One region of the Streptomyces chiangmaiensis genome, then DNA from elsewhere that is predicted to be linked to it. Evidence: riboswitches for the same ligand, from Rfam matches in the RefSeq annotation. Region 1 holds a riboswitch; the other holds the start of a gene.
The links. A riboswitch is a leader RNA that binds a small molecule or an ion and turns the genes downstream of it on or off. The one in region 1 is predicted to bind cyclic di-AMP.
Positions count from the first base shown of each region.

Region 2: another riboswitch for cyclic di-AMP. It lies ahead of VXC91_RS04265 (transglycosylase family protein); the one in region 1 lies ahead of VXC91_RS07990 (transglycosylase SLT domain-containing protein).

Region 1 covers NZ_JAYWVC010000016.1:59,905-64,110, reverse strand. Annotated here, with positions in the region: gene VXC91_RS07995 (CocE/NonD family hydrolase) at 1-1,597, shown strand, start outside; cyclic di-AMP (ydaO/yuaA leader) riboswitch at 1,939-2,140, shown strand; gene VXC91_RS07990 (transglycosylase SLT domain-containing protein) at 2,143-2,646, shown strand; gene VXC91_RS07985 (HAD family hydrolase) at 2,631-3,461, opposite strand; gene VXC91_RS07980 (FAD-dependent oxidoreductase) at 3,723-4,206, opposite strand, start outside.
Region 2 covers NZ_JAYWVC010000007.1:67,264-71,469, forward strand. Annotated here, with positions in the region: gene VXC91_RS04255 (FtsB family cell division protein) at 1-329, opposite strand, end outside; gene eno (phosphopyruvate hydratase) at 429-1,715, opposite strand; gene VXC91_RS04265 (transglycosylase family protein) at 2,028-2,705, opposite strand; cyclic di-AMP (ydaO/yuaA leader) riboswitch at 2,710-2,875, opposite strand; gene VXC91_RS04270 (LysM peptidoglycan-binding domain-containing protein) at 3,073-4,029, opposite strand; gene VXC91_RS04275 (cytochrome P450 family protein) at 4,174-4,206, opposite strand, start outside.

The DNA of each region.
Region 1 (4,206 bases):
GGCCCTCGCGCCAGCCCCGCTGAAGGCGGTCGTCGCGGTGTGCCCCACGGACGACCGTCCCGGCAACGACGTGCACGACGTGGGGGGGTCGGCTCTCGCGGCGGGCCTGCCCGCCCGGTCGGCGGCGTTGCTCGCCCTCGCGGCCCGTCCGCCGGACCCGGCATACGTGGGCACGGTGTGGCGGGACGTCTGGGCCAGGCGCCTTCAGGCGCTGGACCCGCTCGTGCACTCCTGGCCGGCACAGGCGGCGTGGGAGGACCACCGGCGGCCCGACGACGCCCGCGAGGACCACGACGGGCTCCAGGCTGCCGTGCTCGCTGTGAGCGGCTGGTACGACCCGTACCGGGACGCCGTGCTCGGGCTCCTGGAGCATCTCCCGGCCGATCGCGTCCGCGGCCTGATCGGGCCGTGGTCGCACCAGTACCCGGACCACGGCCTGCCGGGACCGGCGATCGGCTTCCTGCAGGAGACCCTGCGCTGGTGGGACCACTGGCTCAAGGGCGAGGACACGGGGATCATGGCGGAGCCGCTGCTGCGGGCCTACGTCAAGGACCCGCATCCTCCGGCGACGAAGTACGACGTGCTGCCGGGCCGTTGGGTCGCCGAGCCGTCCTGGCCGTCGCCGAACGTCAGCCGGGTCTCGTACGCGCTCCAGGGCACGCCGGTGCTCGTACGGTCGCCGATGCACACCGGCCTCGACGCGGGCCGCTTCGTCCCGAGTGGCGACGACGCGGACCTGCCGCCCGATCAGCGCGAGGAGGACGCGAGATCGGCATGCTTCGAGTTCACGGCGACCGAGGAGACCTGGGTGCTGGGGCGGCCCCGGGTGCGGCTGCGGCTCGCCTGCCCGGTACCGCACGGCCAGGTGGTCGCCCGGCTGTGCGACGTGGCACCCGACGGGTCGTCGACGCTGGTCACCCGGGGCACCCTGAACCTGTCGGCGCGCCGGGGCCCCGACCGGGCGGTCCCCTGGATCCCCGGGGCGACCGATGACGTGGCGGTCGAACTGAACGGCATCGGCCACGCCTTCGGTCCCGGCCACCGCATCCGCCTCGCCGTCTCCTCCGCATACTGGCCGTGGCTGTGGCCGCAGCCGGGTTCGGAGGCCGGCTTCACGTTGTACCCGGCGGGCAGTTCGCTCGAACTGCCCGTGCGCGCACCGGAGTCGGGGCCGGACATCGTCTTCGGGGAACCGCAGCAGTCCGAGCCGCTCGGCGTCAGCGCCGCCGCCATGCTCGAGGAACCGCGCCCGGCACGCCTGTCGGTGCGAGACGTGGCCAAGGGTGAATGGCTCCTGGTGGTCGACCCGTGCCGCGACGGCACCCAGGTGTATCCCGACGGTCTCGAAGTGACCGAGGACGCGCTGGAGGCGTACACCGTCGAGGACGCGGGTCCGTCGACCGCCCGCACCCGCTGCGACTGGTCGGTCCGGCTGCACCGCCCGGACAGGGGATGGGACGCGAGGGTGGAGACGCACTCCGAGATCACCTGCACCGCCGCCGACTTCGTCACCTGGAACGAGATCGTCTGCAAGGACGGCTATGAGGTCGTGTTCCATCGGACATGGGAGAAGCGGATCCCTCGCGCAGCGGGCTAGTGCCGGCGTCCGATCACACCTCATCCCCTTTGGGATGAAATGCCCTAATTTTGAGCCGTCGACCCCGCCGAGCCGATGAAGTCCGAGCCTTTTGTCCGAATTGGGCCATACGCCCTATATCGACCTGTTACATCCTGCGTGGGTCGAAGTGAAATGGGTCACTTGCCCCTGATGTGAATCTTCCGGGCGCAATCACCAACACGCCCCTTGCGATAGGCAAGTTGAACCCATACCAACAAAATGGATCGTCTCGCCTATTCCCGATGATCAGGGCCAATTGGGCCCGAGAGTGAATTTCGGGCTTGTTCCCGACATGTGCGGTCGCATACCTTCCATTCGACCCGAGCGGAACGCCGAATCCTGCCACCGCTCGAGAAGACTTCGACCCCTCACGGCAGGAGCGGGGGAACCAGGTAAGTCGCCGAACCGGACATCGCACCGGAACGGCTTGGGGTGAAGCCGAGCCTCGGCAGCGAGGACACGGCCGGGCACCTCCCCGCCCGAACCCGACAGCTCACCTCGCAGGCGTCGGAGAGGAATGCACCGTGTCCGCTTTCGCCCTGCCCGCACGCCGTCGGAATCGCAACTCCAAGGCCGCCCGCGTCGCCCGCGCCCTCGCAGTCGCGGGGACTGGAGCAGCCGTTCTCGCCCTCCCCATCATGGGTGCGACCTACGCTTCCGCCGCCACCCCGGCCGCGCCCGCGAAGGTCACCAGTGCCGCGTCCCGCGCCGGCTCCCTGGACAGCTGGATCCGCCAGTCCCTGGCGATCATGGCCAAGCACGGAATCCCCGGCACGTACAACGGCATCTACCGCAATGTGATGCGCGAGTCGTCGGGCAACCCGCGCGCCATCAACCTCTGGGACTCCAACGCCCGTATGGGCATACCGTCCAAGGGACTCCTGCAGGTCATCGACCCGACCTTCCGGACGTACCACGTGCCGGGTACGGCGTTCGACCCGTACGACCCGGTCGCGAACATCACGGCCGCATGCAACTACGCCGCCCACCGGTACGGCTCGATCGACAACGTCTACAGCGCGTACTGAGATCCGCCGGCAGGGAACAGTCGCTCGAGGACGACGGCGATGCCGTCGTCCTCGTTCGACGTGGTGATCTCGTCGGCGACCGACTTCAGTTCGGGGTGGGCGTTGGCCATGGCGACGCCGTGCGCCGCCCACTCGAACATGGGGATGTCGTTGGGCATGTCGCCGAACGCGATGGTCCCCGAGGGGCTCAGGCCGAGGAAGCCGGCGGCCAGCGCGAGACCCGTCGCCTTGGTGACACCGCATGGCTGGAGTTCGACGGTGCCGGGGCCCGACATGGTGACCGTCGCCAGGGATCCCACGGCGCCTCGGGCCACCGTCGCCAACTCGTCGTCGGAGAGGGCGTGATGGCGCAGCAGCACCTTGCTGATGGGCTCGCACCACAGGTCGTCGCGTCGCTCGACCCGCACCGCGGGAAGCGTGGGGTGCGGCATCAGATAGCCGGGCTCGATGAGCGTGAGCCCGTCCACCCCGTCCTGGTCGACGGCCGCGTACACCTGCCCCACCTCGGCCTCGATCTTTCCGATCGCGGTCTCGGCCAACTCCCGGTCCAGCGTCACCGAGAACAGCAACCGGTCCGCGCCGGCGTCGTACACCTGCGCGCCCTGTCCGCACACCGCGAGCCCCTTGTTGCCGAGGTCCTCAAGCAGCGGCCGGACCCTCGGCGCCGGGCGACCCGTCACCACGAGGTGCTGTGCGCCGCCCGCAGCGGCCCGCGCCAGAGCGGTCCTTGACCGGTCGGAGAGCGTGTCGTCACCACGCAGCAGCGTTCCGTCCAGGTCGGTGGCGACAAGTGAGTACGTGTGGGGTGCGGCCATGATCAGAGAATACGGATGGAAACGCACCAGCGGTCCGGCGGGGACCGGACGACGTCCGGTATCCCGTGCGCACCTCGGCGCGCTCGGAACCCCTGTCGCACCGGCAGTACCGGACATTGCCGCGGGCGGACCCGACTCCGGGTCTCCCGGCGGCACTTCACCGGAGGTGGAGTCCACGCCGTGTGAGGTCCGGGTCGGTCATCGTCCGGATCGGCGGGGAGGCGATGGTGTCGCGCCCCCGCACTTCTCCGGACCCCCGGTTCAGCCGTGCGCCGCCGCCAGATGCCCCGCCAGCCGCGGTGACGCGAACTCCGTCCCGCACACGAAGCGCATCACCGGACCGTACGAGGCCGCCGCCGTAAGGCCCGTGAAGTACAGGCCGGGGAGGGAGGACACGTAACCCGCGCCGAGCCTCGGCGCTCCCCGGCTCACCGCCAGTTGTGTACGCAGCTCATGGCCCAGGAAGTCCATCGCGGCGATGTCCACGCGGTAGCCGGTGGCGGCGATGACATGGTCCGCGGCCATTTCCTCCGTGCGGCCGCCGTGGGTCAGGACCGTCAGTGCCGGGCTGCCGTCCGGCGCGGAGGCGCCGACGATACGGGTGACCTCGCGCACCTCGACCTTGCCGTCGAACCGGTCCTCCAGCCACCAGGCACCCAGCGGGCCGAGGACGCGGCGGACCAGATAGTGGCGGGTCTGCGCGGGCAGGAAGCGGTACAGGTGCGGGTAGTGGGTCAGCGCCCAC
Region 2 (4,206 bases), on a different contig from region 1:
AGCCGCAGCCGGATCTGCTGCTCCGCGTACGCGTCGTCATGCCAGCGCGCCTTGAGGTCACGCAGCTGCTCGACCCGCTCGCGGGCCTGTGCCTGCTGCCGCTCCAGGTCGGCGATCTCGGCCCGCTGGGAGACGTACTGCCTTATCGGATACGCGAGCGCCACGACCAGCGAGCACAGGACGAGCGCGAGCAGCGCGGCCCGGCCGGTCAGCCGGGAACGGCGGGCCTGCCGTCTGGTCTGGGAGCGATAGACCCGGGCCGCCGTCTGCTCCCCGAGCAGCCGCAGCCTGGTCGCGGTGGAGAACCGGTCACGGTCCTTCACGGCCATGTCCCCGCCTCCCCTTCACACGTGCGTACGTCCCCGCACACGGTACGGGACCGGGTACGGGGACGTACGGACGACGGGCTAAGGCGTGGCCCTGCCCGCTCAGCCCTTGAAGCGCGGGAACGCGCTGCGGCCGGCGTACACCGCGGCGTCGTCGAGGATCTCCTCGATGCGCAGCAGCTGGTTGTACTTGGCGACGCGCTCGGAGCGGGCCGGGGCGCCGGTCTTGATCTGGCCGCAGTTGGTGGCGACGGCCAGGTCGGCGATGGTGACGTCCTCGGTCTCGCCGGAGCGGTGGGACATCATGCACTTGAAGCCGTTGCGCTGGGCCAGCTCGACGGCGTCCAGGGTCTCGGTCAGCGAACCGATCTGGTTGACCTTGACCAGCAGGGCGTTGGCGGTGCCCTCCTCGATGCCGCGGGCCAGGCGCTCGGGGTTGGTGACGAACAGGTCGTCGCCCACCAGCTGGACCTTGTCGCCGAGCCGGTCGGTGATGACCTTCCAGCCGGCCCAGTCGTCCTCGAACAGCGGGTCCTCGATGGAGACGAGCGGGTAGGCCGCGACGAGCTCCTCGTAGTACTCCGTCATCTCGGCGGCGGAGCGCTCCTTGCCCTCGAAGAGGTACTTGCCGTCCTTGTAGAACTCGGAGGCGGCGACGTCCAGGGCGAGGGCGATCTGCTCGCCGGGGACGTACCCGGCCTGCTTGACGGCCTCGAGGATGAGGTCCAGGGCCTCGCGGTTGGAGCCGAGGTTCGGGGCGAAGCCGCCCTCGTCGCCGAGGCCGGTGGACAGGCCCTTGGTCTTCAGCACCTTCTTGAGGGTGTGGTAGACCTCGGTGCCCCAGCGCAGGGCCTCGGAGAAGGACTCCGCACCGATCGGGGCGATCATGAACTCCTGGATGTCCACATTGGAGTCGGCGTGCGAGCCGCCGTTCAGGATGTTCATCATCGGCACCGGCAGCAGGTGCGCGTTCGGGCCGCCCAGGTAGCGGAAGAGCGGGAGGTCGCTCGCCTCGGAGGCGGCGTGGGCGACGGCGAGGGAGACGCCGAGGATGGCGTTGGCGCCGAGCGAGCCCTTGTTGTCGGTGGCGTCCAGGTCGAACATCGCCTGGTCGATCAGCCGCTGCTCGGTGGCGTCATAGCCGACGAGCTCCGGGCCGATCTGCTCGATGACGGCGAGGACGGCCTTCTCGACGCCCTTGCCCTGGTAACGGTTGGGGTCACCGTCGCGGAGCTCGATGGCCTCGAAGGCGCCGGTGGAGGCGCCGGACGGAACGGCGGCACGACCCGTGCTGCCGTCGTCGAGGCCGACCTCGACCTCGACCGTGGGGTTGCCTCGGGAGTCCAGGATTTCCCGGGCTACGACGACGTCGATGGACGGCACGAGCATCTCCTTCTTGGATGTGACGCTGAGAGTGCGGGGCACCTTGCGACTAGAGCCTAACCGTCCCGGGTCATCGGCCAGCCGACCGACCGTCCCGTGGACAGAGTGAGGGTCCACATTGTTCCTGTGCGGAACAAAGGCGGAGGGAAAGTCGCGGTGAAGAGCGCGGGGCGCGTAAGCAAAAAAGCCCCGCTCCGGTGCGTACGGGGGAACACGCACCGGAGCGGGGAGCCCGTGGGGACGGGGGCTGCCTTCACGCGACCGTCACGCCGGAGGTCACGTACATCAGGACGCTGTGGACCGGCTACCGGACCGCTGTCACTTCAGGTGCAGCTGCTGGCCCGGGTAGATGAGGTCGGCGTCCTCGACGATGTCCTTGTTCAGCTGGAAGAGCTTCTCCCAGCCGCCCTGGACGTGGTGCTTCGCGGCGATCGAGCTGAGGGTGTCGCCCTTGATCACCTTGTATTCGCCGTCACCCTTCTCGACCTTCTTGCCGGCCGAAGTGGTGCCGGTCTTCTGCGCGGCCGGACGCTCGGCCGAACGGGAGGCCTGCTGCGAGGTCGTGTGGGCGGCGCCGCTCTTCGTGGCGCCGGAGGAGGCGCCGGCGGCCGCGCCGTTGTACGGGGTGCTGGACAGGCCCTTGCCGCAGACCGGCCAGGCGCCCTTGCCCTGACCCGCGAGGACCTTCTCGGCTATGGCGATCTGCTGCGCCTTGGTGGCCAGGTCCGCCCGCGAGGCGTAGGCGGTGCCACCGTAGGCGGCCCATGTGGAGTTCGTGAACTGCAGACCGCCGTAGAACCCGTTGCCGGTGCTGATGGACCAGTTGCCACCGGACTCGCACTGGGCGACGGAGTCCCATTCGGCGGCGGTGGCCGCGGAGGCGTTGCCGGCCGCGAGCAGCGGGGCGGCGACGGCGGCACCGGTGACACCGGCGAGCGAGATGACACGGACGGCCTTGGACGGGCGGCGGTGCTTGCCCTTGCCGGAACACAGCATGGTTCGTTCCCCTCACCGACGCCTGCGAGGTGAGCTGTCGGGTTCGGGCCGGTTGAGTTGCCCGGCCGCGCGCCACTGGGCGCACGGCTTCACCCCAAGCCGCCCCGGTCCATGTCCGGGCGCGGCGCTTACCTTGGGTCCCCCGCTCCTGCCTACGGCGCTTGACGCGACGACTGTTCCGCACGGCCACTGGCAGGATTCGGCGTTGCGACCGTGGGGGCCCGCTGTGGCGAGCGGTCATGACCGTAAGCAGCCGATCCGCCGAATTCCAAAGACGATCAGGGCCGATGAGACCCATCTCTCACCATCGCCAAACCGGACATTAAGCCCGAAGCGGGATGTGAAGTACCGTAGGCCGACGTGCAGTTCAGCGCTTCCCGGCGTGCGGGTCCGCGTCGAGCGCAAGGCTCTGGCCGGGGAGGATGTGGTCCGGATCGGCGCCGACCGTCCGCTTGTTCACGTCGTACAGCGCCCGCCATCCACCCGTGAGGTCAAGGGAGTCGGCGATGCCCGACAGATTGTCACCGGGGCGGACGGTGTACGAGCCGTCGGCGGCGTCCCGCGCGGCTCGGGAGTCGCGCGAGGCGTGCCGGCCGATCGAGTCGCCCGTGCGGCCGTCGGCGTCGCCCTCGCCGGCGCTGCCGCCGCGATGGCGGCCGAAGCCGGAGGTCTCATCCGCACCGCCGCCCGAAGAGGCATCGCTCTGACCGGACTTGTCCGACTCGTCACCCTTCATCGCGGCAGCGGACGGACCGCCGGCGCTCTGGGAATGCTTCGCACCCGCACCGTGGTCGGCGGAGTCGTGGGACGCGCCGAAGGAAAGGGACGGCTTTGCGGAAGCGGATGTTCCGGATGAGTCGGACAGGCCGGAGTCGAGCCCGAAGCCGGACGAGGAGCCCCGGCCGGACGATTCGCCCGCGACGCCCGTGTCGACGTCCGCGGAGCCGGAGTCCTCGTTCAGGCCGGCGACGAGCCCGCAGGCGGACCAGACGGAGACACCGCGGTCGTCGAGGATCCTCTCGGCGACGGCTATCTGCTGCGAACGGCTCGCCTGGTCGGCGCTCGGGGCGTAGTCGAGGCCGCCGTACTTCTCCCAGTCCCGCTGCGTCAACTGGAGCCCGCCGTAGTGGCCGTTCCCGGTGTCGGCGCTCCAGGAACCGTCGCTCTCGCATTGCGCGACCTGGTCCCAGGTGGTGGCGTCGGACGCACTGGCGCCGGTGGCCCCGAGCAGCGGAATCGCGATCGCTGAGCCGGTCACCCCTGCCGCGACGAGGAGAGCCGGAGCCTGGCGGGGGCGACGGTGACGACCGTTCCCGGAGAGCATGCGATTGCCTTTCACACGACAGCAGTGAACGCAGGGGCGGCTGTGGCGTACCGCCCCGTTGCTGCGTGAACGTATCGGCAGTCGGTCGCCTGTCACAAGTTAATGCAGCGCAGATCACGTGAAGATCACAGAGGTGAAGAGCTGTCACCCCCCTGCGACCGGCGGTGCGTTCGCCGC